4 regions of the uncultured Hymenobacter sp. genome follow, and region 4 is predicted to be linked to each of the others. Evidence: riboswitches for the same ligand, from Rfam matches in the RefSeq annotation. Region 4 holds a riboswitch; each other region holds the start of a gene.
What was found. Region 4 has a riboswitch for S-adenosylmethionine ahead of ACFE7X_RS00550 (amino acid permease). Riboswitches for the same ligand answer to the same signal wherever they lie in the genome.

Region 1 (7,232 bases), on a different contig from region 4:
GAAGAGCATTCTCGCCCGACGAGTCACTTTGATGGGGCCCCTTCCCGGCTTCGGTGTGCTGGCTACTTAAAGAAATTGCCGCTTCCCCGCGGCTAACGGAAAAGCGGCAAACTCGACTATAAGTTTAAATCCTTACTTGCTAGGGGCCTCAAACATCTTGCGCATACCGGCGGCCACTATGCTGTCGGGCGTGATGTTGGTGAGCATGGCTTGGATCTTGTTGGTGACGCCGGAAATAACCCGGGCTTCCCCTTTCATAAGGGCTTCGTAGCCATCTTTGGCTACGTCTTTGGGGTCGGCGAGGCCCATAGCACCTTGGGCGGCACGGGTGTCTTCGGCTCCGGCCCGCTCGAAAAAGTCGGTGTCGGTGGCACCAGGGCACAGGGCCGTTACGGTTACGCCCGTGTCTTTCAATTCATTGGATAACGCTTCGGAAAAGCTTAGCACGAAAGATTTTGTGGCGGAATACACCGCCATGTTGGGCGAGGGCGTGTAGGCGGCCGTAGAAGCTAGCTGGAGAATACGGCCTTTGCTGCGCCCTACCATGTCGCGCCCGAACAGGTACGTTAGCTCTGACAAGGCAACGATGTTGGTGTGAATAACGGCACGGTTGCGGGCGACGTCGGATTCTAGGTACGGGCCGTACTCCCCGAATCCAGCATCATTCACTAGAATATCCACCGCAATGCCCTGGGCCGTTACTTGGTCGTAGACGCGCTGAGCGGCTCCGTCGTGGCTGAGGTCCTGGGTGATGAGCGTAGGTTCGAGGTTGTGCACACTGCGCAGGTGCTCAGCAAACTTGCTTAGGCCGGCCGTGTCTTGGTCAACCAATACCAATTGATACTGGTCTTTGGCAAACAGATGGGCAAGTTCTTGGCCGATACCGTTGGCGGCTCCCGTAATAAGTGCAACAGAAAGATTAGGGTCGTGTGATATGGTTGAGAGGGGTTTAGAGCTTATCCTTCTGTTAGGTTTACTGCTTCAACCATGGCAAGGTTGTGAGAAAGGCTCTACGAAAATCATATGGTATAAACCGCAACCCAAACCGCTGTTTCAACGAATAATCACGCACGAAAACCGCTGACCAGCGGGCCTTTCACATTCGTTTTACTTTTCCCTTTAGATCATGGCTAAGCAAAATCAAGCAAATCTCGACGCTACTTCCCTTTCTGCCAACGATAACCTCACCGATACTGCTGCTGCGCTAGGAGCCGCCGGCGATGACTCCTTCGCCACCACCACCAGCCAGCCCGAGGCCTCGGCCTCGACGGCGGAAAGCAGCCAGCCCGAGGGTACGCAACGCAAGTCGTGGCTGAATCAGGAGGAACTGATGAAGAACGTAAATCAGCTGCCCCAGTCACTGATAGATTTAGGTAACAAAGCGGTAGCGCAAGTAAATGGTCTTTCCACCACGCAGAAAGTGGCAGCCGGTGCCCTGCTCGTAGGTAGCATAGGGTGGCTGGCTTTGCGCGGCAAGAAAAGCAAGTCTTCTTCCAGCGTCTACGCGCCTTACAACCCAAAGAGCAGCAAGGCAACGAAATGGGATGCTAGCAGTGACTCAGTGTACCGCGGCGCTACAAATGGCCTGCACGACACTGGCCATGGTGCCGAATATGGCACGTACAGCAGTGGCACTGAAAACGGCTTCTAAGCTCTCATTCAACTGGCTGCTGTAAATTACCAGCAACTAAGTAAAAGCCCCGTTAGTCTGAGACTGGCGGGGCTTTTCGTTGGGGTAGAGGGCTGCTCAGTGAAACGCAAAGGATAGTTTGAAGCTCTGATTATCTTGTACAAGCTAATTTTATTGTCATATTACCAACATAATTAGTAAAAGCTCGTTATTTGTGAGCATCAATCCTTGTAATATGTGCATCGTTGACATTCTTGACATTGCTCGTCACCCAGTTTGGCTCATTGAGTGCGACACCCCCGTGCCTGCTGGCTTTCCGAGCCCGGCCGACAACAACCACAGCCATCAACGAATCGACTTGAACACGATTCTGCTGCCGCATCCTGACTGCACGTACCTGGCGCGCGTCAAAGGCAACAGCATGGACGGTCCGCCTTCCCATATTCCCGACGGCGCCCTGATGGCCGTTGACTGCGCTTTGAAGCCACAGCTTGGCAACGTGGTAGTGGCTGCCGTGGAGGGCGAGTTTACGGTGAAGCGCTTGGAAAAGCGAGACGGGTTCTACTGGCTCGTTCCCGACAACCCTGATTACGAGCCGCTGAAGATCACCGTCCCGGAGCAAGCGCAAATTTGGGGAGTAGTCACGCACGTCATCACCGAACTCATCAGCGGCAAGCTCCACGACCATGTTCGCACTCGTCGACTGTAACAACTTCTACGTGAGCTGCGAGCGGGCTTTTCAGCCCCATTTGGCCACCGTACCGGTAGTAGTTCTTTCCAACAACGATGGTTGCGTAGTCTCGCGCTCTACCGAAGCCAAGGCGTTGGGAATAAAGATGGGCACGCCCTACTTTCAGGTTCGCCAGCTTATCAAGCAGCACCAAGTGCAGGTGTTTTCCTCGAACTACCCCCTATACGGCGACATGAGTTATCGGGTGATGAGCTACCTGGCGTCGGTGGTACCCGAGATAGAAATATACTCGATTGATGAGGCCTTTTTGGGGCTGCACAACATGGAACTCTGCCAGAAAAATCTGGAGGTATTCGCGCAGAAAATCCGGCAGCAAGTTCACAAGCGGACCCATATTCCTACGTGCATTGGTATTGCACCTACCAAAACCTTAGCCAAGCTCGCCAACTACTTAGCGAAAACAAACGCTACCTGCAAAGGCGTATTGGCTCTTGATTCCGAGGAGCGGCAATGGTGGGCGCTCGGGCAGATGCCGGTTGAGGAGGTGTGGGGCGTTGGCCGCCAATACGGTCAAAAGCTGCGCGCCATGGGTTTGATGACGGCCGCCGATTTGGCTTGCTGCTCGGAAGCCTGGGCCCGCAAGCACATGGGTGGGGTAGTAGGTGCCCGCTTGGTGCGGGAACTGCAAGGGAAACCCTGCCACCAACTACACCCGAGCGAAGACGGTACGCTGGCGCGAAAAAGCATTGCCTGTACCCGTAGTTTCGGCCGGCCCTTATCCAAGTTCGACGATCTGCTCGGGGCCGTAGCAGCTTTCACTTCCCGGGCCGCCGAGAAGCTGCGCGCGCAGGGTTCGGCAACGTATATTTTAACCGTTTTTATCGGCCAAAACCGGTTTGGCCCGACGCCCCCGCCGTATACCCATTCCGCCCAAATCACGCTACCGTCCGCTACCAGCAACACCAGTGACTTGGTGCGCGCTGCCCGCACCTTGCTCGGGCAGCTTTGGCAACCGGGGCTGGCCTACAAGAAAGCCGGCGTAATCCTCGATGGCCTGGAAGGGCACGGTCAGCCGCAGCTCAGCCTTTTCGAGCCGCTACCCGAAGTGCAGCGCCCGCAGTCGGCCGCTCTTATGCGCAAGCTCGACCAACTCAACCGCCGCTTCGGCCAAAACTGCGTTCAGGTAGCCACGGCGGTAGTTCCGAAAGGAGAGCCCGCGCCGTGGCTCGGGCACAAGCGCTTATGCAGCCCCGCCCGCACCACGTCCTGGAGCGAGCTATGGGAAATAGGGTAAAGGCAGATTTCGCAGTGGATTCAGTGTTTCTATGGTGTTTCCATCTAACCTTAAGCTTAGCATGGGACCGATCAAACAGCAACGCACGCAGCCGCGTGCCGTGCTTGGGTGCGAATTGCTAGCGAGTATAGTCTGGTTTGCATTTTCAGTGAGTGCCGCTTTACCTTTGCGGCATCAATTCTTCAAGCAAAAGAATTGTTTTTATACAGAGGCGTGGAGAGACAAGCTCGACGAAACGCCGGCAACCCCCAGATCATCTGGAACGGTGCCAACCGAAGGTCAGCGCAGCCAAGTCCTGACCCTATAAAACAAGTTGCCGTGAAACGCTTCATCAACACCGCCGCCTCTTCCGCTACCTTTTCTGCTTTACAGCATGGGTGTTGTTGCAGCACGTGTTGCTGAGCTATTCATAGGTGGGCGGTCCTGGGTAGCTAAAAGCGAAGGAACGCCCTTGCGTCAGCCACTTTCTGTTAACCTGGTTAATACCTCTGCCGCAGGGCAACCTCAGGTTTTTGGGTTTTAGAGTTTCATTGCTTTCTGACTGCGTAGCGGTGGCAGACCGCCTACTAACTCTAACGCCGCAACATGACATGCTTCCACTTCCTAGTTGGCGGGCTAGAAACTCGAGTTGATTTGGCTTGCAAAGCAGGTTAAATAATTTACTCCCGTATAAGTCGATAATACGTTGTTGTTTCTGGTGCAACCCTCTTCCTCATAGTTCTGTTGTTTGCGCGACTTCACTGCCTCGCGCTGTTCTCTCGATTTTCTGGTCTTTTATAACCCTCTTTTTCTCATGCCTGCCTCAACCAAGCCGATTGGCATCTACTACGAGCACCCCGAATGGTTCAAACCGCTGTTTGCCGAGCTAGACCGCCGTGGGCTGCCCTACGAAAAGATTGACGCCGCTCATCACCTTTTCAACCCCTCGGAAACCGAAAGCCGCTACGCGCTGGTAGTAAACCGCATGAGCTCTTCGGCTTACTTGCGCGGCCACGGCCAGGGTATTTTCCACACGGCGGGTTTTGCTACCCACCTAGAGCGGATTGGCACGCGCATCATCAATGGCTCGGTGGCTACCAGCATCGAAACCAACAAAGCCCGTCAACTCTCGCTGTTTGCTTCTTTAGGCCTGAAATACCCTAAATCGTTTGTGGTGAATCATGCCTCGCGCATCGCCGATGCAGCTCAGCAGCTGCAATTTCCGATTGTGGTGAAGGTGAATATTGGCGGCAGCGGGGCGGGCATTATTCGCTTCGATACGCTGAAAGGCGTGCAGGCGGCCGTAGAAGCCGGTCAAATCGACCTTGGCATCGACCAAACGGCGTTGGTGCAGGAGTATGTGACGCCCCGCGGCGGCAACATTCACCGGGTAGAAACCCTGAACGGTAAGTTTCTGTACGCCATGAAGGTGTACACCACCGGCGAAAGCTTCAACCTATGCCCCGCTGAAATCTGCCAGATTCCCGAAGAGCAGTCCGCCGAATTTTGCCTCACCGAAGCGCCCAAAAAAGGCATCCAAGTGGAAGCCTTCACGCCCCCGGCCGACGTAATTGAGGCCGTGGAGCGCATTGTGGCCGCCGCTAAAATCGACGTGGGTGGTATCGAGTACCTCATCGACGACCGCAACGGCGACGTACTGTTTTACGACATCAACGCGCTGTCCAACTTCGTGGCCGATGCCGTGAATGTGGTGGGTTTCGACCCCTACGCCCGCTTCGTAGATTACTTGGTAACTCAACTTCCTGTTGCTGCTCCGCAAGCTGTGAATGAATCGCAAATCGAAACGGCTGTAGTATAATGAGATACGGATATTGGATGCCCGTCTTCGGCGGGTGGCTGCGCAACGTCGAAGACGAAAACATGCGCGCCGATTGGGACTACGTCAAAACGCTGGCTCAGCGCAGTGAGGACCTCGGGTACGACCTCTCGCTCATCGCCGAGCTGAACCTCAACGATATCAAAGGCGAGGAAGCTCCTTCGCTGGATGCCTGGAGCACGGCTGCCGCCTTGGCCGCCGTCACCAAGAAAATCGAGTTGATGGTGGCTGTGCGGCCTACTTTTCACTCGCCGGCTTTGCTGGCCAAGCAGGCCGCCAACATCGACCACATCAGCGGCGGCCGGCTGTCGTTGAACGTGGTATCGTCGTGGTGGCAGGACGAGGCCAAGAAGTACGGCGTGCACTTCGAGCAGCACGACGACCGATATGCCCGCACCGCCGAATGGTTGCACGTAGTGGACAACCTTTGGAAGCAGGACCACTTCACCTTCGAAGGCAAGTTCTACAAGGTAACCGACTCCATTTTGCAGCCCAAGCCGGTGTCGCGCCCGCGGCCGTTTATTTACGCCGGTGGCGAATCGGAAGCCGCTAAAAACCTGATTGCTGCCCAGTGCGACGGCTACGTAATGCACGGCGACGAGCCCGAGGCCATCGGCCGCCGCATCCAGGACCTGAGTGAACGGCGCGAAAAGCTGGGCTTGCCACGCATGAAATTCGGGGTGGCCGCTTACTCCATTGTGCGCAACACCGAGCAGGAAGTGAAAAAGGAACTGGACCGTATCACCAACGTGCAAGGCTCGGCCGCCGGCTACAAAAACTATCAGCAGTGGCTAGCCGGCACGCAGCTCGAAAACCAGGTTTCCTTGCAAGACTACTCGGTATCGAACCGCGGCCTACGCTCTGGCCTGACGGGCACGCCCGACCAAGTAGCCGAGCGCATTGCCGCCTTCGAAGCGGTAGGCGTAGACTTGTTCTTGTTGCAGTGCAGTCCGCAGCTCGAAGAAATGGAACGCTTCTCGGAAGCCGTAATTCAAGTCCTGGCTTCATAAGACTTGGGCGAATTGCGGGGCAGATACAGGTCTGCCTCGCAATAGCTTAGGATTCAGTGTAAAAGCAAAACCCCGGAAAGCCCTGCGTAAGAAAGGGCTTTTCGGGGTTTTGTATATATAAGTGAGCCTCTTATTGGACTCGAACCAACGACCTGCTCATTACGAATGAGCTGCTCTACCAACTGAGCTAAAGAGGCATTTCCCGGCGGGCGTTTCCGTTAGGGGAAGCAAAGATAGACAGGATTTGAAAAACGACTACGTCTTAAAAACAAATTTTTCAAGACCTTACTTTCACTGTACAATCGGCTTCGTGGTCGCCAATTGCCATTTGTTGTACATATGAACCACCGTTTTCAAGTCGCGGGCGTGGTAGTGCTTGGTTTGGAGTTGGGCCGTCAGGGCTGAATGGTCCTTGAAAAACACTGCGGCATCTTTCGGGAAATTCCACCAATAGGTGTTGACGGGCAGGTTATGGCCTTTGCGCAGAAAATATTGACGCAACGAAGGTGCTCCATTGTGGCTGTCGTAGCGCTCATACAGCTGTACCGGACCGGCCATAACTTGCTTTAGTAGCAGCCATACGGTGTCGTTGGTAGTCTTTTCAATGAAAGTGTTGTCTTGGCCTGCAACTTTGGTGCGGTAAACAACCGGGTAGCCGAGTTGCACCGGACAAGCTACATAGCGCACGGTGTCTTTTGCGCTCATGTAGCCGTAAGCACGAACCTTTTCGGGAGAAAACTTAAGCAGTTGATTGGCTGCCAAGGGCACAAATTTCACTTCTCGTTGCTGCT
Region 2 (7,232 bases), on a different contig from region 4:
CGTCAATCAATACCTGGCCAGTGGTTGGTGCATCCAGGCCGGCCACAATGCGCAACAACGTGCTTTTGCCGCAGCCACTTGTTCCCACCAGCGTCACGATTTCGCCCGGCCGTACGTGCACGTCGATGTTGTCAAGCGCCAGCACCGGCCCGAATTGCTTGCTTATATGGTTGATGCGGAGCATAGAACGAAGGCGTGAAGCAGTGTTTAAGAGTGTTAGGCGAGGCGCCGAAACATCTGGCTGGGTTTCAATCAGTGGTGTGGCAACGGCAGCGCGCTTGATGATTCAACAAGCCACGCCTAACCGCTAGACCGTACCTATTTATCCACTCACCCGGTGCGTGTCTTGCCAGCGGAGCAGACGGCGGCTGAGCAGGGAAAGCAGAGCATCGGTAAGCTGGCCGAGCACAGCGAACAGTAAGATGCTAGCCAGAATGGTTTGCGGCCGGCCGGTCATTTGGCCATCAACCAGCAGAAACCCTAAGCCCTTGTTGGCACCCATGATTTCCGCCGCCACCACGAACATCCAGCCGAGCCCTAAGCCGCTGCGCAGTCCCACAAAATAGGCGGGCAGCGTAGCGGGCATGAAAATGCGCCGCACCAGTTGTAACCCGGATAGCCGATATACCCGGCCCACTTCCACGAGCTTGCGGTCCACCCCCTGAATACCGCTCATTAAGTTGAGATACACCGGAAAAAACACGCCCACGGCAATTAAAACCACCTTCGAGGTTTCGTAAATGCCCATCCAAAGAATGAACAGCGGCACCCACGCCAACGACGGAATATTGCGAATGCCTTGCAGCAGCGGGTCGAGCAGTTGGTTGAGCGTGCGGGAGTAGCCGGTTAGTGCTCCAAACACCGTAGCCAAAGCCCCGCCTAACACGAAACCAAGGGCCACTCGCCAGAGCGTAATGCCCAGATGCTCCCACAGTTCCCCCGTCAGGGCCATTTGCCAGATGGTAGCTAACACGCGCGAAGGCGCCGGCAGCAGATTGGGTGGCAAAACGCCCACGCGCGCCAGCACTTCCCAAACAACCAGCAACACCGCTGGCAGCACCGCACCGCGTAGCCAGCCCCAACGGCCGGGCGTGCGCAACGCGGCAACTTGCCGCGTTGGCGTGCTAGCCGCAACCGGCGCCGGTACACTCGCCGCCGAAGCGGAAATAGATGAGGATTGAGACATGAACGGTGGTTAGTGGTTTGTCGTCCCGACCGAAGAGAACAACAAACGGGACTTGAAGCTTATTGGGCCGCCGTGGCTTTCACCTTGGCTGGCGTGATTTTGTCGGCAAACTGGGTATCTATCAAGTTGCTGACGGTTTGATTGATGTCTACATTCTGGTCGATGGCGCCGCTTTTCTTGAGCACGTCGCCGGCGGCGGAAATGGTGCTGCGCTGCTGCGGACCGAAGCTGATGTTGGAAAAGTCGGTGCGCTCTAGCTGCTTGACCGCTACGGCTTCGCTAAGCTTGGCCTCGGTGGCCAGCGTCTTCTTCAGTTCCTCGGGGTGCTGAAGCGCCCACTGCCGCGCTTTTTCGTAAGCAGCCAGCACTTGGTCGACTAAGGCTGGATTTTGCTTGGCAAATTCCTCGCGCACATTCAGTACGCCGTAGCTATTGAAGTCGGCGTTGCGATAGAAAAGTTGCGCCCCCGATTCCAACTCGGCTTTAGCCATGTGGGGATCCAGCCCAGCCCAGGCGTCAACGTCGCCTTTCTCGAGGGCGGCCCGCCCATCGGGGTGTTGCAACGGAATTAGCTCGATATCCTTTTCACTCAGCCCGGCTTGGTCGAGGGCGCGTAGCAGAAAGATGTACGGATCGGTGCCGCGGGTAGCCGCCACACGCTTGCCTTTCAGGTCCGCCACCGACTTGATAGTGGATTTCGGGCCGGTGCATAGTGCCGTCCATTCTGGTTTCGAGTAGATATAAATGGCTTTCAGCGGGTTGCCATTGGCTTTGCCAATCAGTGCGGCCGCGCCGGCCGTGGAGCCGAAATCGATGCTGCTGCCATTAAGAAACTCCAAGGCCTTGTTGCTGCCCTGGCTGAGCACCCATTCCACTTTGATGTTCTGTTTGGCAAGATCCTTTTCCAGCCAGCCTTGCTGTTTCAATACCAAACTCAAGGGGTTGTAGTAGGCATAATCCAGACGGATAATGTCTGGCTGCGCACTTTTGGTCTCATTGCTAATTCCTCCACATCCGGCTAACACCAGAAGCAGTGCTAGCAAGCTGCCAAAGAAAAGCAGGCGGGCAGGTTGTGTACGACGGGAGGTGTTTGGTTTCATGAGAAAACAATGAAAAAGCTATAGATATACGCCCGTCATGAGGAGCTTCCGCAGCGCATGATATTCCTTGCTGTATTCCTGTATTCGAAGCGTTGTTAATGCGCGAAGCTGAGAGCGTGAAAGCGTTCCAAGAAATGAGTGATGTGGGCCGTTTCAATCAGGAAGCCGTCGTGGCCGAAGCGGGAATCCATTTCGGCATACATGGCTCCCGGAATGTGGCGGGCCAAGAGTTGCTGTTCCGCCGGCGGGAACAACACATCAGACGTGATGCCTATCACCAGCGTCCGCGCCCGTACCCGGCGCAAAGCCGCCGCGACACCACCGCGTCCGCGCCCTACGTGGTGCGAATCCATGGCTTTGGAAAGTGCCACGTAGGTGTAGGCGTTGAAGCGAGCCACAAGTTTGTCGCCTTGGTATTGCTGGTAAGCGCTGGCGCGGAAGTCGTCTGTTTTATCGTCAGTCGGTTCTGCTTGGGTTTCGCCGTAGGCACCGTAGCTGCGGTAGCTAAGCAGCGCTATGGCCCGGGCAGCCCGCAAACCAGCTGTTCCGCCGTCAGGCGTTGCTTGGTGGTAAGTGGAGTCGGCGAAAATAGCGAGCCGCTGCGCCTCATTGAAAGCAATACCCCAAGGCGAATGTTGCGCATTGGTAGCCAGCAACACCAAGTTCTCGAACACAGTTGGCTGCTGAATAGCCCATTCCAATGCCTGTTGGCCACCCAGAGAGCCACCAATCAGCGTGTGAATCTGCGTTAAGCCTAAGTGTTGGCGCAACGCTTCGTGGGCCGCCACCAAGTCGCGGATGGTAAGCAGCGGAAACTGCTGATAGCGGGGAGCACCGGTTTCGGGAGCCAGTGAAAGAGGGCTTGTGGAGCCGTAACAAGAACCAAGCACGTTGGCGCACACCACAAACCAGTCGGCCGGGTCGAAATGACACTCTGTTCCGAACAGGCCCGGCCACCAGCTAAGTACATCGGCGTTGGCCGTGAGGGCGTGGCACACCCACACCACGTTGTCGCCGGTGGCGTTCAGCGTGCCAAAAGTGCAATAAGCTACTTCCACGCCCGCGAGTTCTTGGCCGCTTTCCAGCGTCAAAGATTCGGGCAGATGTAAGCTTTGGTTTTCAGGCATTTTGTTTGGTAATGAAGTAATGAGAGATGACTGCTATCTCTCAGGCGGCGGCTTCGCGGACGCCAGCTTGCTCGGGCATTCTGTTCTATCAAGTATCAAGTGGCTCGTTTTGCGCTATACATTTGATACCCCGCTACAAACAGCCAACGGGCTGAGCCAGTAAACCAGCTCAACCCGTGCTAGTGTGGGATAGGAATAGCGGCTCCCTCTCTCACAAAAAAACCGCTTCCCCACCCACGTGCTGCGCTTGCTGGAAGAGCCCGGCCGCCCCTCTCACGACCGGCCGGGCTGGTTCCTCTCCCTATACTTCCAGCACGGCAGCGTGTTCCACTTCCTGCTCGGGCAGTGCGTCGCCACTTGTTGCCTCGGACTGCAAAGGTGCAGCGTCGCGTACGGCGTCAAATGCCTGCTGCAAGTCGGCCTGAATGTCTTCGAAATGCTCGATGCCCACGGAGAGGCGCAGCAGCGTAGGCGTCACGCCGGCGGCACGCTGCTCCACTTCTGATAGCTGCTGGTGCGTGGTAGCCGAAGGCTGAATGATCAGCGTTTTGGCGTCGCCTACGTTGGCCAAATGGCTAACCAGCTTCAGGTTATCGATGAATTGAGTGGCCGTGTCTTTGCTGCCTTTAATGGCGAACGTGAGAACCCCGCCGGCCCCGCGCTTCAGGTATTTCTGCGCCAGTGCGTTGTAAGGGCTGCTCTTCAAGCCCGGATAATTTACGGCTTCCACTTGCGGGTGCTGTTCCAGCCAAGTAGCTACGCGCAAAGCGTTTTCTACGGTGCGCTCCACCCGCAAGCTTAGGGTTTCGAGGCCTTGCAGCAGCAAGAAGGAGTTGAAGGGGCTCTGCGAAGAACCGAAGTCGCGCAAGCCCTCTACCCGGGCCCGGATAATAAAGGCGATGTTGCCGAATGGGCCACCTATGCCGAATACATCATTGAAAATCAAGCCGTGGTAGCCTTCGCTCGGCTCCGTGAACTGCGGAAACTTGCCGTTGCCGAAGTCGTACTTGCCACCATCCACAATCACGCCGCCAATACTAGTGCCGTGGCCGCCAATCCACTTCGTCGCCGATTCCACTACGATGTGCGCCCCGTGCTCTAGCGGCCGGAACAGGTAACCACCCGCGCCAAACGTGTTGTCAACGATAAGTGGCAAGTCGTGCTTCTCGGCAATAGCGGCAATCTTTTCGAAATCGGGAATGCTGAAGCTCGGGTTGCCAATGGTTTCCAGGTAGATAGCCTTGGTTTTCTCGTCAATCAATGGCTCGAAGCTCTCTGGCTTGTCGCCATCAGCGAAGCGGGCTTCAATGCCTAAGCGCTTGAAAGCTACCTTGAACTGGTTGTAAGTGCCGCCATACAAATGGGCCGTACTCACGAAATTGTCGCCGGCCTGCAAAATGTTGTTGAGGGCAATAAACTGCGCCGCCTGCCCCGACGACACGGCCAATGCTGCTACGCCACCTTCGAGGGCCGCAATACGCTGCTCGAACACGTCGGTAGTCGGGTTCATCAGCCGCGTATAAATGTTGCCGAACTCCTTTAAAGCAAACAAGTTGGCGCCGTGCTCGGCGTTCTTGAACACGTAGGAAGTGGTCTGATGAATTGGAACAGCGCGTGAGCCGGTAGTGGGGTCGGGCACTTGACCAGCGTGAAGTTGCAGCGTCTCGAAATGATGGGTTGGAGCAGACATGATTCGACTGATTTAAGAAGTGTATGTAGGAAGAAAGAGAGTGTATCTAGCTGAAAATGAACCACAAATAATTGTGGCGGGGGTGCTCTTCCCCAACCGAAGCGCAGTGGCGCAGGGGTGGCAGAACGCAGCGCAGGTGCCGAAGGCGTACCAGTGCTACTGAGTGGCATTAAGGGGCGAGGAGGGTGCCAGGAACCGTCAGGTGGTTAACAACAGCAACAGTGGGCGCTACAACAGCGGCGCATTCGCATTCGAGCGGCCGAAATGGCAACAGTCGAAACACGAAAACCCATCAGCGAACCAGCACGCGTTGAAGCGAGCCAAGCGGATAGGAAAAGAAAAGCGGAATCTAGGTTGTTTTTCATGGTACTCAACTTATCTCTCCCGCCGATGAATGTCGGAACGGGCAGGAATTGGCACCTTTCGCTTCAACGAAGGTTGCCAGTGGGTCACGGAGCCTGTTCTCTCGCCACTTCTGTATAAATCTGAAAACTGTCCCACCGTAAGCGGGGAGTACCGGGTTGGTGATGCAAATGTAAAACCGGATTTAATATTCGCAATACAATCGAAAAATATTTTTTGTTTTCTTTTTCGCTGTATTTGTTATCTCCAAATTTATATCTATTTGTATTAAATATCGCTGATTATCAGGGCGATAAGCTTGCTTTTCGTGAGGCGTAGACAATCTGCAATAGACGAGTTTTCTGCTTTCCGATCTTCCGAAAGCCTTATTCACTGCATTGCTTGTCTGGGTTTGCGGCATAAAAAAAGCCTCTCCTACTACAGAGCGGCTTTTATAATATTTCTAAGAGAATTTTTCCTAGATCTGTGGCAGGGTCAAAACTTGACCTACCTCGATATGGTCGGGGTTGGCGCCGATGGTAGCCTTGTTGGCATCGTAGATTTGGTGCCACTTAGCGGCGTCGCCGTAGTGGTTCTTGGCGATTTTGGATAGCGAATCGCCACTTACAACGGTGTAGCTCTGGCCTTGTGCGGCTGCGGGCTGCGTTTGTTGAGCAGGATTGCCAAAGAAGTCGGTAGCACCGCCGGTAGCAGGCTTAGCAGCGGGTTCTACAGGCTTTTTTTCGCCTTCGTTCGAGAGAAAATCAAATAATCCCATGGTCGTGCGTTGGTTTAAGGTGAAAGCAGAACGCAGCTCATCTTCATGCAATTGATGGCCACGGTGTCAGGCATCATACGCTGAAGCTGGTAAGAAGTTCAGCTTCCGAAAGTCAACAGTAGAGGAGCTGAACATCTTACGGAAGCCCGTCGTAAGAAGCGCAGTATCGCTTGGGCCTGGCACGAGCGGTATCGTACTCTCTCCCACTTTCAACCAATTTGCACATCTCATGAAAACGATGGCCTCTCCCTTTCGTTATGTAGCCAGCCTGCTAATGCTGCTGGTAGTATTCACTTCTGCTTGCGGCAGCAAAGAAGGCAAAGTAGAAGGTGTTAACATGTTGTACGGCGCCGAAAGCAAGATCTGGAAAACAGATAAAGAGCTGGATGCTACCGGTGACAAAGTGAAGCAAACCGACGCGCAAGAAGATGACCGCATCACGTTCTTCGCCAACGGACAATACAATATGACTTCTTCAGCGGGGGCTGTAAACGGCAAATACACTTTCGACCAAGCCGGCAAAAAAATCGCCATGACTCCCGACGGTGCCTCCCAAAGTAACTCCTTCGATGTGGTAACACTCACGGATGATAAGTTAACCTTGAGGAGCCCTGAGGGTGCCGAACTGCGCCTCGAAAAAGAATAGCAAAAGGTGCAGCAATTAGAACTGCATTAACAACAAAAAAGTCCTTCTACCATGGTAGAAGGACTTTTTTGTGCGTGGCGGTTGACGTAAAGGACTTACGAATGCATAACGGCGGCCGCTTTGCGCGGACCAAATATCCGGGCTATCCAGCGGGGTAGAAACACGGCGCCTAGTATCAGGTACAGATAGTAGGTCACGAGGCGGTAGAGCAGCACCATGAAGTTGGTCATGGTGGGAGTGCCGATGAACTTGCCGAAGAAGGTAGGAAACGCCCCTTCTGCAATACCGGCGCCGCCGGGCGTAATGGCAATCAGCAAAATAACTTTATAGGTGAGGTTGCGGCCGAAAATCAGCCAGAATTCC
Region 3 (7,232 bases), on a different contig from region 4:
CGCGCCTACGAGCTGGCCCGCATTATCCGGCAGCACCAGATTGCGGTGTACCGCCCCCAAACGCCCATTAAGCTCAACGGCTACACCTTCAGCCCCGCCAATGCCTACGTGGTGCCCACCGACCAACCGCAGTTTCGCCTGATTCAGGCCATGTTTGAGGAGCGCAGCACGTTTCAGGACAGCATTTTCTACGACATCTCGGCCTGGACGCTGCCCCGGGCCTTCGGCCTAAACATGGCCGCCGTAACCAAGGCGTCGGCGGGCCGGCTGCTGGGTGCGCGCCTCGACAGCGTAAGTTTCCCCACGGGCCAGGTGCTCGGCGACAAGTCCGCGTATGCCTACGCCTTCAGCTGGCACGGCTACTACGCCCCGCGCGCGCTGAACACGCTGCTAGCCCGCAAGCTGACCGTGAAAGTGGCGACTGAACCTTTTTACGTAGGAGAGCGGAAGATGGATTACGGCAGCATTCTAGTGCCGGTGGGTTTGCAAACCATGTCCGCCGATACGCTCTACACCCTCATGCAGCAGGTTGCCGTAGCCAACGGCCTCGACGTGGTGGGCATCACCACGGGCTTGTCGACGCAGGGGCTGAAGCTGGGCAGCGTGAACTTGGTAACTCTGAAAAAGCCGGAAATTATGCTGCTGGCCGGGCCCGGCGTGAGTCCTACCGACGTGGGCGAAGCCTGGCACCTGCTGGATAACCGCTTCGGCATGACGCCCAGCCTAGTAGCTCCTGAAACCCTGGACCGGGTGAACCTGGACCGCTACACCGTGCTGGTGGCTTCCGACGGCACGTATGCCGGGATATCGGCCGCGGCCCGCGAAAAGTTGCGGGCCTGGGTGCAGCGCGGCAACACCCTGTTGGCACTGGGCCGCGGCGCCAAATGGCTAGCCGACAACGGCTTATCAACCAGTAAGTTCAAGGCTACTAGTCCGGCCCCCACGCCGCCTGCCCCAGAAACGGCGCCTGTGCTCGGCGCCGCCAGCCCAACTGCCCCGGCCAGCGCTACCGCTGCTCCATCGGTTTTGCCTAGGCCGGGCCGGGCTGTAGTCGCGCCGGCGGCACCTGCTAGCCCGTTGCCGCAACGACCGTACGTGGGGATGCGCAACACGGCCAGCGCCCAGGAAATTACGGGGGCCATCTTCCACGCCCGCCTTGACCTAACGCACCCGCTTGGCTACGGCTACGACAGTCCCGATGTGTTTCTGTTCCGGGACCATACCGTCTTTATGGAGCGTTCCGCTGGTCCCTACTCCAACCCACTCATGTATACTGCCCGTCCGCTGGCCAGTGGCTTTATTTCCAAAGCCAACGAGCTGAAGCTGCGCAGCACCGCCGCAGTGGATATTACCGACGTGGGGGCCGGCCGAATTATTTCCCTGGTGGATAATCCCAACTTTCGTGCTTTCTGGTACGGCACCAACAAGCTGTTTCTCAACAGCATATTCTTTGGGCAACTGATGCGGGCCAGCCCACCCCCAGCGAGCGAGGAGTAGCCGGATAACCCAGGACGTAGGCCAATCTGTCGTATTCACTTAATCGGAAAACATTAGGACCAAGAAGAAAGTAGCCTCCGAAAAGTAAAGATCCTCGCTGGAAAGGATACGAAAAGGATGAAATGAAAAAGAAAGACGGTAAGTCCGTTCCCAACTGCGTGAAGAAAGATTAAAGGGCATTCCGATAAGCTAATTCGTTATTCCTTGAATTCTTGAAAAGCGCTGCCCGAATTTTAAACAAGCCGACCTATCCTCATAGGTCGGCTTGTTGCTTTCTGACAACTTGGCTAGTACCTTTGCTGAGTCACTTATCCAGAAAGACCGAGGGACTGGGCCCTACGACGTCTTGGCAACCTGAGTAAAACAAGGTGCCAACTCCCATTTCGTCCTATTTCTGCGGCGAAAGAAGATAAGTACGGAACCTGCGCCCGCAGTTTTCTCTTTCTGGATGAGCTGGTTCAACGACGGCATTCTGTAAAGAGAAACCTATGAAAACGCACTGTCCCGACTCCCCGCTTTACGCCATCCTTCAACAGCGTGTACTTGTGCTCGACGGAGCCATGGGCACCATGATTCAGCGGCATCCGCTGGAAGAGGCCGACTTTCGGGGCACCCGCTTTGCCAATCACCCCAAGCCTCTGCGGGGCAACAACGACCTGCTCAGCCTCACCCGGCCCGATATCATCAAGGGTATTCATGCCGAGTATTTCGCGGCTGGAGCCGACATGGTGGAAACCAACACGTTCAGTGGTACCACCATTGCGCAGGCCGACTACGGGCTCGAAGACATTGTGTATGAGCTGAACTATGAATCGGCGCGCCTGGCCAAAGAAGCAGCCGACGAGTTTACAGCGCAAACCCCCGCCAAGCCTCGCTTCGTAGCCGGCGCCGTAGGACCAACCAACCGCACGGCCTCTCTTTCGCCCGACGTCAACCGCCCCGGTTTCCGGGCCGTGACGTTCGACGAGTTGGCTACGGCCTACCACGAGCAGGTTCGCGGCCTCATTGATGGCGGTTCCGATGCTTTGCTCATCGAAACCATCTTCGATACGCTCAACGCCAAGGCGGCCCTTTACGCAGTGCAGAAATTCTTCGATGAAGGCGGCCGGGTGGTGCCCGTCATGATTTCGGGAACGATTACCGACGCTTCCGGCCGTACCCTGTCGGGGCAGACGGTGGAAGCTTTCTGGAACTCGATCCGCCACTTGCCGCTGCTAAGCGTGGGTTTAAACTGCGCCCTCGGAGCCGACCAGCTCAAGGTGTACGTGAAAGAGCTAAGCCGCATTGCCGACGTGCATATTTCCGCTTACCCCAATGCGGGCCTGCCCAACGCTTTCGGCGGCTACGACGAGTCGGCGCAGGAGTTTGCAGGCGTCGTGGAAGGCTACCTCTCCGACCGCCTCGTAACGGTGGTGGGTGGCTGCTGCGGTACCACGCCGCAGCACATTGCCGAACTAGCCAAACTGGCCGACAAGTACGAGCCGCGGCCGTTGCCGGAGGTAACGCCCGCCACGCGCCTAAGTGGCTTGGAGCCGTTCGGCATCACCGAGCAAAGCCTATTCGTGAACGTGGGCGAGCGGTGCAACGTGACGGGTAGCCGCGCGTTTGCCCGCCTCATCCGGACCGGCGCCTATGAGCAGGCCCTGCAAGTGGCCCGCGACCAAGTAGAAGGCGGCGCTCAGATTATTGATGTAAACATGGACGAAGGCATGCTGGACTCCGAGCAGGCCATGACCACCTTCCTGAACCTGATTGCCTCCGAGCCCGATATTTCGCGGGTGCCGGTGATGATAGACTCCTCGAAGTGGAGTGTGCTCGAAGCCGGCCTGAAGTGCGTGCAAGGCAAGAGCATTGTCAACTCGATTTCGCTGAAGGAAGGCGAGGAAGTGTTCAAAGAGCGCGCCCGCACGGTGCGCCAGTACGGCGCCGCTATGGTGGTCATGGCCTTCGATGAGAACGGCCAGGCCGACTCGTATGAGAAGCGTATTGAAATCTGCCAGCGCAGCTACGACATTCTGGTAAACGAAGTCGGTTTCCCGGCCGAGGACATCATCTTCGACCCGAATATCCTGACCGTAGGCACCGGTATGGAAGAACACCGCAACTACGCGCTGGACTTCATCGAGGCCGTCCGCTGGATCAAGCAGAACCTGCCCGGTGCCCTCACCAGCGGTGGCGTCAGCAACATCAGTTTCTCGTACCGCGGCAACGACGTCGTGCGCGAAGCCATGCACTCGGCGTTCCTCTACCACGCCATCCGGGCCGGCCTCGATATGGGCATCGTGAACCCGAGCCAATTGGGCGTGTACGATGAAGTTCCTAAAGACCTACTTGAACTCTGTGAGGACGTGCTGCTCAACCGCCGCCCCGATGCTACGGAGCGCCTCGTGGACTTTGCCGAAACGGTAAAGCAGAAGGACAAAGTGGAAGTAGTAGCCGATGCCTGGCGCAGCTTGCCGGTACAGGAACGTCTACAGCACGCCTTGGTGCGTGGTATCACCGAGTTCATCGACCAGGACACCGAGGAAGTGCGGCAGCAAGTTAGCCGCCCGTTGGAGGTGATTGAAGGTCCGCTGATGGCCGGCATGAATGTGGTGGGCGACCTGTTTGGCGCCGGCAAAATGTTCCTGCCCCAGGTGGTAAAATCAGCGCGGGTGATGAAGAAGGCCGTAGCTTACTTGGAGCCGTATCTGCTGGCCGACAAGCGCGGGCAGGAACGCCAAACGGCTGGCAAGATTCTGCTAGCCACCGTGAAAGGGGACGTGCACGACATCGGCAAAAACATTGTGGGGGTGGTGCTGGCCTGCAACAATTTCGACATTGTGGACTTGGGCGTGATGGTACCGCTAGAGCGGATTCTGGACGAAGCCGTGAAGCAGCAAGTCGATGTTATCGGGCTAAGCGGCCTGATTACGCCCAGCCTTGACGAGATGGTGTATGTGGCGCAGGAAATGGAGCGGCGTGGCTTGAAAACGCCGTTGCTAATCGGTGGTGCTACTACGTCGCGGCTACACGCCGCCGTAAAGATTGCGCCCAACTATTCGGGGCCCATTGTGCACGTCAACGACGCTTCGCGCAGTGTGGGTGTAGCAGCCGGCTTGCTTGGTTCCGCCAAAGACGAATACGCCCGCACGGTGCACGACGAATACCGCCAGTTGCGGGAAGACTACGCCGGCCGTCAGCGCGACAAAAACTACCTTTCCATTGAGGATGCCCGCGAGAATGGCTTCAAGGCTAACTGGGAAACGACGCCCATTGCCAAGCCTACTTTCTTGGGTGCCAAAGCACTGGAAGACTACGACTTAGCCGAACTAGCCACGTACATCGACTGGACGCCTTTCTTCCAGACTTGGGAGCTAAAAGGCCGCTACCCGCGCATCCTCACCGACGAGAACGTGGGCGAAGCTGCCACCCAGCTCTTCAACGACGCGCAAGCCATGCTTAAGCGCATCATCGACGAGAAGCTGCTCACGGCCCGCGCAGTTATCGGCTTCTGGCCCGCCAACACCGTAGATTACGACACCATTCAGGTGTTCAAGGACGACAGCCGCACCGAAGTAGCCACCGAGTTCTTCACCCTGCGTCAGCAAAGCGAGAAGGCTGCTGGGGTGCCTAACCTGGCTTTTTCCGATTTTGTGGCGCCGCTGGAAACCGGCCGGGCTGACTACATCGGGGGCTTTGCCGTAACGGCGGGTATCGGCATCGAAAAGCACCTGGAACAGTTTGAAGCCGACCACGACGACTATTCCAGCATCATGATGAAAGCCCTGGCCGACCGCTTGGCCGAGGCCTTTGCTGAGCGCTTGCACCAGCGGGTGCGGGAAGAGTTCTGGGGCTACGACCCCGCTGAAAACCTCTCCAACGAAGACTTGATTCAAGAGAAGTACAAAGGGGTGCGTCCGGCGCCCGGCTACCCCGGCTGTCCCGACCACACCGAGAAAATCACGCTCTTCCAACTGCTTGATGCTGAAAACAAAACCGGCATTAGTCTCACTGAAAACTTGGCCATGTACCCGGCTTCGTCGGTTAGCGGCCTGTATTACGCGCATCCCGATTCACGCTATTTCGGCTTGGGCCGGATAGGGGCAGATCAGGTAGCTGATATTGCCCAGCGCAAAAACATGCCGCTACCCGAACTAGAGCGCTGGCTGATGCCCAATTTGAACTACGAGCCAACAGCAGTGCCCGTGACTGCGCTGTAAGAGTTTTTCTTGTTGATCCCTTCCCTCCGGGCAAGGGGTGCCAGAACCAAATACATCCTACTGCACTTAGCCGGAGCTAAGTCTTAAGCTACACCCTCACCATCCGGCTCTTTTTCTAAAGGAGCCGGGGTGGTGCCCACCCTATGAAAGTAACCGAACACTTAACCCGCGCCAACGGTAAAACCTTGTTTTCGTTCGAGGTGCTGCCACCGAAAAAAGGCGAGAATATCCAGAACCTATTCAGCAATATCGAGCCGCTGATGGAGTTCAAGCCGCCGTTTATCGACGTGACTTACCACCGCGAAGAGTACGTGTACCGCCAGCATCCGAATGGGTTTTTGGAGAAGAAGACGGTGCGCAAGCGGCCCGGCACGGTTGGGATTTGCGCGGCCATCAAAAACCGCTTCGATGTAGACACGGTGCCCCACCTGATTTGTGGTGGCTTCTCGAAGGAAGAAACCGAAAACGCCCTTATCGACCTGCACTTCCTTGGCATCGATTCGGTGCTGGCGCTGCGCGGCGACCCAATCAAGTCGGAAGGAGCCTTCAAGCCTCATGAAGACGGGCACGCCTACGCCAGCGACCTTATCGGACAAGTGAAGTCGTTGAACCACGGCGAATACTTGGACGAGAAGCAGGATGACACCTGGGCTACCAACTTCTGCATCGGCACGGCGGGCTACCCCGAGAAACACTTCGAAGCGCCCAACTACGGCGCCGATATCCGCTACTTGCGCCATAAGGTAGACCGGGGCGCAGATTACATTGTCACGCAGATGTTTTTCGACAACGAGCAGTTCTTTAAGTTCGAGAAAAGCTGCCGCGAAGCTGGTATTACTGTGCCCATCATTCCGGGCCTGAAGCCGCTCACAACCAAAAGCCAGCTCACGATGCTGCCGCGCACCTTTTTCCTGAACCTGCCGGAGCCGTTAGTGGAAGCCATCAGCCAGTGCCGCGACAATGATGCCGCTCGTCAGGTAGGTATCGAATGGTGCATCAATCAATCGAAAGAGTTGATGGCTCACGGGGTGCCGAGCCTACACTACTACAGTATGGGCAAGTCAGAGTCCATCCGGCGAGTGGCCAAGGAACTGTTCTAGCCAATTAAATAAGCTAAGCCAGCGCGCCAGGTAGCGCGGTACAAACAACCTCTTTCAGAAGAGCGGGTATTCAATAAGAATCACTACGCTCTCGTACAAAGAAGTTGTCTGTACCGCGCTACCTGGCGCGCTGTTTTATTCACTTAGTACTCAACTATGTCGACTCTTGATGAACTGTTTGTGCGCCTGCGGGAAGCCACAACTCCAGTTGAAATAGAAACTTTGCAGGGTGGCATCTGGCAACTCTGGCTTACCACAGGAGAACACAGTCTAGACAAGCACCTGGAAGCCGGTATGCGCGCGTTGTCGGCCGGCAACTACACGCAGGCCATCACTGATTTCACGTCCCTCATTGACTTGCAGCCAACGTATGCGGAAGGGTGGAACAAGCGTGCTACGGCTTATTTTTTGCGGGGTGAATATCGTGCTTCCC
Region 4 (7,232 bases):
GATAAAGCCTTGAATTTGACCGTCAAGGCCGATGCTACCCGGCAGCGGCTGCTTTGCAACGTGGCCGATACGCCCGACGCCTGCGACTTTTACCTAGGCTCTATCGTGCAGAAAGGCGACCTCAAAATTGCTATCAGCACCAACGGTAAGTCGCCGACCATTGCCAAGCGGCTGCGCGAAATGCTATCCTCGGCCCTACCCGACGAGCTGAACGACGTGCTGCAACGCATGTCCTCGATTCGGGAGAAAGTAGGCGGCGACTTTGCCCACAAAGTCCGCTCCCTGAACGCCGTGACGGCCGAGTTAACCGGCGGGCCCGCCTACGAGTCGCCGGCGGCGGCCATGTGGCGGCGGCGAGCGACGATGTCGCTGCTGGCGTTTATGGGCATTATTGTTCTCAATATTATTTCTTACTACGTCACTTGGCAGCAGGCCTGGGAAGTAGCGAGCAACGCCGATACGTTCTACATTTTTGTGGCCATCGGTTTTGGCGCTCAACTCATTGATGGACTGCTCGGCATGGGCTACGGCGTGGTGACGGCAATTAGCTTGATGAGCTTGAACATCTCACCGGCCGCGGTCAGCGCTAGTATTCACACCGCCGAAATGTTTGCCAGCGGCGCTTCCGGCTACCATCACTACCGCTTCGGCAACGTCAACAAAAAGCTGTTCAAAGTTCTACTCATTCCGGGCATTTTGGGCGCTGTTACGGGCGCTTATTTGTTGGCCACGTTCGGCGAGGAATATGCGCGCTACGTGAAGCCTTTCTTGGCGGTGTACCTGCTGCTATTGGGTATCCGCATCATTTCCAAGGCTTTCTCGAAACCTGGCGCGCGCAAAAAGCACAAGAAGCTAGGGATACTGGCGGCAGCCGGCGGCTTTCTGGATTCGTTTGGCGGCGGCGGCTGGGGGCCCCTCGTGACGAGCACGCTCATTGCCGGCGGCCGCACGCCGCAGTACGTCATTGGGTCGGTGAGTGTCACCGAGTTCTTCGTCACGTTTGCCAGCGCTGTCACGTTCTTTGCTACGCTGGGCATTTCGCACTGGCAGATTATTTTGGGCCTGATTGTGGGCGGCGTGGCCGCCTCACCCCTGGCTGCCCGCCTCGCCGGCCGCATTCCGGTGCGTGGGATGTTCGTGGGCGTGGGTTTAATGGTGATAGTCTGGAGCTTATGGGCGCTGCGAAAGGTGTTTATGTAGGTAAGACGGAAACGTAGAGTTACAAACTATCTGGCCGCAAGAACAATGTAGAGACGCGACACTTCGCGTCTCGGCGTTGAACAACCTCAGCAACGCCGAGACGCGAAGTGTCGCGTCTCTACAACCAGACAGTTTCTGCGCTGTACTTTGTGACGAGTAAAGACAACGCCCCGGCCTTAGAGGACCGGGGCGTTGTTATGGTACTAAGCTATACAAGCTGGCGCTTATGCTCTATTCTGCTCCTGTCGGAGCTTACTGTGCTTCTTGCCGTAGCCGTAGTAAATAGCCAAGCCGATAGCCAGCCAAACGGCCAGCCGCAACCACGTTTCCCACGGCAACGATACCATCATCACCAGGCAAGTAAGGATACCGAGAATGGGCACCACGGGCACCCACGGCGTACGAAAACCGCGCGGCGCGTTCGGCTCTTTTTTGCGCATAATAAGAATGCCCAAGCACACCATCACAAAGGCCAACAGCGTTCCAATGCTGGTCATTTCACCGACCACTGAAATTGGCACGAAGCCTGCAAACAGGGCAATAAACAAGCCCAGCAGCAGATTGGATTGCAGCGGCGTGCGGAACGTGGGGTGAATGCGCCCGAAGACCGGCGGCAGCAGACCATCCTTGGCCATCGAGAAAAACACCCGGCTCTGCCCCAGCAAATCCACCAGAATAACCGAGGTGTAGCCGATGATAATAGCCAGAATAACGGCGGCTGACAGCCAGGCATACGGGGTTTTTTCGATGGCAATGGCCACGGGCGCCGCGCTGTTTTTGAACTCGGTGTAGTTGGCCAAACCCGTCATGACGTGCCCGAAGAGTACGAACAGCACCGTGCAAATCAGCAGGGAGCCGATGATGCCAATGGGCATGTTGCGCTGCGGATTCTTGGTTTCCTGCGCCATAGTGGCCACAATGTCGAAGCCAATAAACACGAAGAAGATAACGCCCGCCCCGCGCAAAATCCCGCTCAGGCCAAACTCCCCGAACGTGCCGGTATTCTCCGGGATGTACGGCTGGTAGTTGGCCGGATCGATGTACTGCCAACCCAAGGCAATAAACACCAGCACCACCGCCACTTTCAGCGTGACCACCAGCGCATTAAACCACGCCGAACCCGACGTGCCCCGAATGATAATGGCCGTTATAGCCAGCACGATCAGCATGGCCGGCACGTTCACGAAGCCATGCACCGCCGTACCGTCGGCCAACGTGGCCGTTTCGAAAGGCGACATCACCAGCTGCGCCGGAATGTGCAGGTTGTACTTGCTCAGGAACTTCACTAGGTATTGCGACCAGCTAATAGCCACCGTGGCCGCCCCAACCGAGTATTCGAGCACCAAATCCCACCCGATTATCCAGGCAAACAGCTCACCCATTGTAGCGTAGGCGTAGGTATAGGCGGACCCCGAAACCGGCACCATGGAAGCAAACTCGGCGTAGCAAAGGGCCGAAAACGCGCAGCCAATAGCGGCCACCACAAACGAGAGTGTAACGGCCGGGCCGGTGTTGTTGGCGGCGGCAATGCCGGTGAGCGAGAACAGGCCCGCCCCAATAATTACCCCGATACCAATCGTAATCAGGTTGAAGCCGTTCAAGCTTCGTTTCAGTGTGTGGGAACCCGTTTCGGCAGCTTCTAACCGCAGCAGCTCCAGTGATTTTTTGAGCATAGAAAGTTGTGTAGGCACGCGCTATACCGCGTTTACCCGTTGAATAAAGCCTAGGGGATGCGCTAAGCAGCTGGTAGTGTAAGCGCAGGAAAGCGCCCGGATATACGCCGCCAGCTAGGCCCTGACCAGTAAAAGAAACAATGAAAATGGGGGCAGGTAGTAGCTGGCTACTGCTTTACGCCTCCACAAAGGCAAGCTCTGGCACCATGGCCACAGTTATCTACCGCTCAGCAGCAACAACACCCCCCGCCACAACAAGCCCACTCCCGGCCCGCAGGCCCGGCGAATGAAACAGCAACAACAGAAAGCGGGGTATTTAGTGAGTGAGGCACGGTAACTTGTTTTTATATAGTCGTCAGGCAGTGAATCTGCTGACCATCGGTTGGCACCGTTCCGCGGGGTGCGGGGGTTGCCGGCGCGTCTTGGAGCCTGTCTCTCAGCGCCTCTGTATAAAAACAATCCTTCGTCGGTAAAGAATTGGTGCCGCAAAGGTAAGGCCGGCCTTCGCGCATTCCCAAATGCGTAGTTATAGTTGAGAATAATCGGCGGCGGCACTGCTCCAGCAAGCTAACGCTAGCCAACAAACACGAAATAGATTTTGAATAACCCCTACCCGGCCGCTTCCGTCTGCCCATCTTGGCCAGGCTTGTTGGCGCGCATCAGGAACACGAGGGGTATTGACAACAAACAGGCAAACCCTAGCAAGTAGAAGGAATCGATGTAGGACAAGATGTTGGCTTGCAACTGCACGGCGCCGTAAATGGTAGCTTGAGCGCGTTCGGTTGCTTCGGCCAGGCTGCCTCCAGCGGCGGCTTGGGTGGAAGCTAGGTTTTGCAGTCCCGCTTCGTAGTTGGGATTAGAGAAGGTGAGGCTGTCGATAATACGGCTTTGGTGGAACTGCGCCCGGCGGGCAATCAGGGTGGTGATGGCGGCAATACCGAAGCTACCACCCAACGACTGCGCTAGGTTGATAAGGGTTGCGGCCTGGTTGGTTTTGTTTTTGGCTATCCCGACGTAGGCCGCCACACTAATCGGCACGAAGAGGAAAGCCAATCCCACGCTTTGAAACACCCGGGCCTTGGCCACGCTCGCAAAGTCGATATCGGAGCTAAGCACACCGGCATAATTGAAAAGCGCGAACGTACTGATAATCAACCCCAGCAGAATCATCCAGCGGGCTTGCACCTTCGAGGCCAGCACACCCACCACGGGCATAAGTAAGAGCACTGCCGCCCCACCCGGCGAAATGGCTAAGCCACTCTTTATGGCCGTGTACCCCAGCAGATTCTGTAGAAACAAGGGCAACTGCGTAGAACTGCTAAACAACACGGCGCCCACGGAAAACATAACCAGCACGGCCGCCGCGAAATTGCGGTGCTTGAGCAGTTTCAAGTCAATGACCGGGTCTTTGGAACGCCATTCCCAGATCACTCCAGCTACTAAAGCTATGGCCGCTACCCCAGCCAACACTGTGATGGCGCCCGAGCTGAACCATTCTTCCCGCTCGCCCCGGCTCAATACGTATTGTAGCGCGCTGAGTCCTACCGCCAGCAAACCCAGCCCGACATAGTCCACGTTCAGCCCGCCAGCCCATTTGGCGGCTTTCTCTTTCACCAGCGCCGGCGGATCTTTCACTAGAATCGACACCAGAAAAGCCGTTACGATGGCCACGGGCACGTTCACGAAAAACACCCAGTTCCAGCTGGCATTGTCTACGAGGTAGCCGCCTAGCGTGGGGCCTACGGTGGGCGCTACCACCGTTGCCACCCCATAGGCCGCAAAAGCCAGCCCGCGCTGCGCCGGCGGAAACGTATCGGTGAGGATGGCCTGGGCCATGGGCGAAAGCATGCCGCCACTCAGCCCCTGTATCACCCGCATAAACACCAGAAACCCAATGGTCGGCGACAAGCCGCACAGCAGCGAAGTAGCACCATAAGCCAGCAAACAAATCGAGAACAGGCGCTTGCGCCCCACCACCGTAGCCAGAAACCCGGCCACCGGTAGCACCACCGCCTTCGACACCAGTTGGGCCGTTACCACCCACGTTACCTCGTCTTCGGCGGCGCTTAGGTTGCCCCCAATCTGCGATAGTGCCACCGATACACTGGTATCATCCAGCACTTCCATGAAGGTTGCCATGGCCACCGTCACCGCAATTAGCCACTTCAGGTTGTCCCCGTGGCTAGCGGCAACGCTGCCCGCAGGCTTTTTCAAGGTTTTGGTCTGGCTCATCAGCTGAAAATTCGGGCCGCTCTACTGCGGCGTGGTGTGCAAGTGCGTGCGTAGCTGCGTCACGGCTTCCTTGTAGTGGGTGGTGAAATCGGCCAGGATTTCCGCACGCGTTACACTCTCGATTTCGCGCCCTTCCGCCCAGGTGCTAAGTAGCTCGATAGTTTTAGTGCGGGCAGGCTTTTTGTCGTCTTTCTTTTCGTCTTTTTCCCCGTCCTCCCCTTCCGCCGCATCGTCCTGTTCTGGCTCTTCCTGGTCGTCTTCCGCTGCTTTCTGGCCGGCGGCATCGGCGGCTTTAGCGGCTAGCTCGTTTTCCTCGAACCAGCAATGGATGTAGGGCGTGACGGTTTCGATGCGGGCTTCAGCCACCACGGCATACTGAAACTCCACGGGGCCTTCAGGCCGATGTACAATCAGGTAGATTCGGCTTTGATCGAGGCCGGTTTCGCAGGTGCGGCCGTGTTGGCGCAGCGCTTCGGCCGCCGCTTCTAGGGCCGGACGCGCCACTTCGGTGTAAAAGGTACCCTGCCGGGTAAGGTTGCGGCTAAACGCCTGATTTTCGCGGTCTACAGTGGCGAAGAAGTCGTTCAGATCAGCTTGCCAGCGGCCAGACGCATTAGGAGGTTGGGTTTCCATTGATAGTGGATTCTACTGGATTGTTTGGGCCGTTGTGCTTGACCTAGCAGCCGCTTAACGAAGTATCTCTGTGCCGACGCTGAACAGGGCATCGTTTTGCTTTGCCAAGTGCAGTTAGACAGGCGGTTCAGCAGTAATAGCAGGCAGTTTGCTTTCAGCGTACTATCGCGGCGCGGGAGCGGGTAGCCTTATCAGGAGCAGCGGGCTTCTCAGTGGGCTCTATGCTGATGTCTACCTCCGGCACCACCGACATGCCGGGGGCCAGCAAGTGCAAGTTGGGTTGGCCGTCGAACACGATTTTGACTGGGATTCGCTGCACTACTTTCACGTAGTTGCCGGTGGCATTTTCGGCGGGCAGCAAGCTAAAGCGGGCCCCCGTTCCGCGTTGAAAGCTCTCTACCTTGCCCCGAAATTTCTCACTTGGATAGGCATCTACCTCCAACTCAACTGGCTGACCAGCCCGCATCTTTTCCAATTGGGTTTCTTTGAAATTGGCCGTCACCCATAGCTGGCCGTAGGTAAGAGCCATAAGTTGCTGCCCCAGCGCTACGGTTTGCCCTTCATCCACGGCCTTGCGCGTGACGCGTCCGGTTTCGGCGGCGTAGATTTTGGTGTAGGAAAGCTGCAACCTGGCTTCATCGGCGGCGGCCTGCGCCTCGCCTATCTGGGCTGCCGTCACGCTGATTTGCTCGGTGGCTTGGCGGTAGTCGTTTTCAGCTTGCGCTACGGCGGCGCGCGCCTGCCCAACCTGGGCACGCACGGTTTGGGTGCGCTTGCGAGCGGCATCAGCCTGAGCCGCCGTGGTACGAGCTGCCGTCTGCACTTGGTCGTAGCGCTGGCGCGACACGGCATCGGTTTTGTAGAGTTCGGCGTAGCGCTGCTCGTCGCGGGCGTCACGAGCCGCTTGGGCTTGTGCGGCTCGTTCTTCAGCCTGGGCTTGCTCGAGCGAAGCCGCCGCCGCCGCCAACTGGGCCCGCTGCTGATCAATCACACTGCGCCGCGACGTAGCAGCCCGCGCAGACGCTTCCCGCTGGGCCTGCGCACTCACGACTCCTGCCTGCGCCTGGTTGAGCCGCGCTTGATAGTCGCGCGGGTCCAGCTCTAGCAGCAGAGTGCCGGCCTGCACCAGTTGGTTGTCACGCACATACACCTTACGCACCGTACCCGCCGCTCGGGGGCTCACTCGCACTGCATCCCCCTCAATGAAGGCGTTATCGGTGGACTCGTGGGCACGGGCGTGCAGGTAGTAGCGAATCCCGAAGAACAGCACCGCCAGCAGCAGGACAATGGCGCCAATTACAAACCAGGGCCGCTTATAAATGGGGGTTTCCGTAGTTTCATCAGGCGCATCCGCGGACTGCTTCTCCACGGTCCGCCGGCCTCGGGCACTAAGGTCTGGGGCATCGGAGGGGTCGGCCGTTTGCCGCTGGGCCAAGCCACGGGGGGCACTGCGGGCGGCGGGTTGGGTTGTATGGTCTGCCATCTGGCGGGGAA

Region 1: linked by a shared signal. The riboswitch ahead of ACFE7X_RS03415 (RimK family alpha-L-glutamate ligase) and the one ahead of ACFE7X_RS00550 (amino acid permease) in region 4 are both predicted to bind S-adenosylmethionine.
Region 2: linked by a shared signal. The riboswitch ahead of ACFE7X_RS01750 (O-acetylhomoserine aminocarboxypropyltransferase/cysteine synthase family protein) and the one ahead of ACFE7X_RS00550 (amino acid permease) in region 4 are both predicted to bind S-adenosylmethionine.
Region 3: linked by a shared signal. The riboswitch ahead of metH (methionine synthase) and the one ahead of ACFE7X_RS00550 (amino acid permease) in region 4 are both predicted to bind S-adenosylmethionine.

Annotation. Positions count from the first base shown of each region.
Region 1 is NZ_CAXTBM010000005.1:73,494-80,725, forward strand. Features, by position in the region: gene ACFE7X_RS03395 (SDR family NAD(P)-dependent oxidoreductase) at 133-960, opposite strand; gene ACFE7X_RS03400 (hypothetical protein) at 1,127-1,651, shown strand; gene ACFE7X_RS03405 (LexA family protein) at 1,866-2,339, shown strand; gene ACFE7X_RS03410 (Y-family DNA polymerase) at 2,317-3,615, shown strand; SAM riboswitch class I at 3,814-3,925, shown strand; gene ACFE7X_RS03415 (RimK family alpha-L-glutamate ligase) at 4,409-5,413, shown strand; gene ACFE7X_RS03420 (LLM class flavin-dependent oxidoreductase) at 5,413-6,441, shown strand; tRNA gene ACFE7X_RS03425 (tRNA-Thr) at 6,566-6,638, opposite strand; gene ACFE7X_RS03430 (hypothetical protein) at 6,733-7,232, opposite strand, start outside.
Region 2 is NZ_CAXTBM010000002.1:199,557-206,788, forward strand. Features, by position in the region: gene ACFE7X_RS01730 (ABC transporter ATP-binding protein) at 1-184, opposite strand, end outside; gene ACFE7X_RS01735 (ABC transporter permease) at 323-1,186, opposite strand; gene ACFE7X_RS01740 (aliphatic sulfonate ABC transporter substrate-binding protein) at 1,246-2,286, opposite strand; gene metX (homoserine O-acetyltransferase) at 2,382-3,413, opposite strand; gene ACFE7X_RS01750 (O-acetylhomoserine aminocarboxypropyltransferase/cysteine synthase family protein) at 3,715-5,103, opposite strand; SAM riboswitch class I at 5,476-5,589, opposite strand; gene ACFE7X_RS01755 (LysM peptidoglycan-binding domain-containing protein) at 5,924-6,223, opposite strand; gene ACFE7X_RS01760 (lipocalin family protein) at 6,462-6,869, shown strand; gene ACFE7X_RS01765 (YbhN family protein) at 6,965-7,232, opposite strand, start outside.
Region 3 is NZ_CAXTBM010000029.1:42,113-49,344, forward strand. Features, by position in the region: gene ACFE7X_RS13610 (M14 family metallopeptidase) at 1-1,497, shown strand, start outside; SAM riboswitch class I at 1,803-1,913, shown strand; gene metH (methionine synthase) at 1,986-5,699, shown strand; gene metF (methylenetetrahydrofolate reductase [NAD(P)H]) at 5,843-6,799, shown strand; gene ACFE7X_RS13625 (tetratricopeptide repeat protein) at 6,956-7,232, shown strand, end outside.
Region 4 is NZ_CAXTBM010000001.1:147,591-154,822, reverse strand. Features, by position in the region: gene ACFE7X_RS00555 (TSUP family transporter) at 1-1,200, shown strand, start outside; gene ACFE7X_RS00550 (amino acid permease) at 1,425-2,873, opposite strand; SAM riboswitch class I at 3,217-3,329, opposite strand; gene ACFE7X_RS00545 (DHA2 family efflux MFS transporter permease subunit) at 3,483-5,105, opposite strand; gene ACFE7X_RS00540 (hypothetical protein) at 5,127-5,738, opposite strand; gene ACFE7X_RS00535 (HlyD family secretion protein) at 5,893-7,221, opposite strand.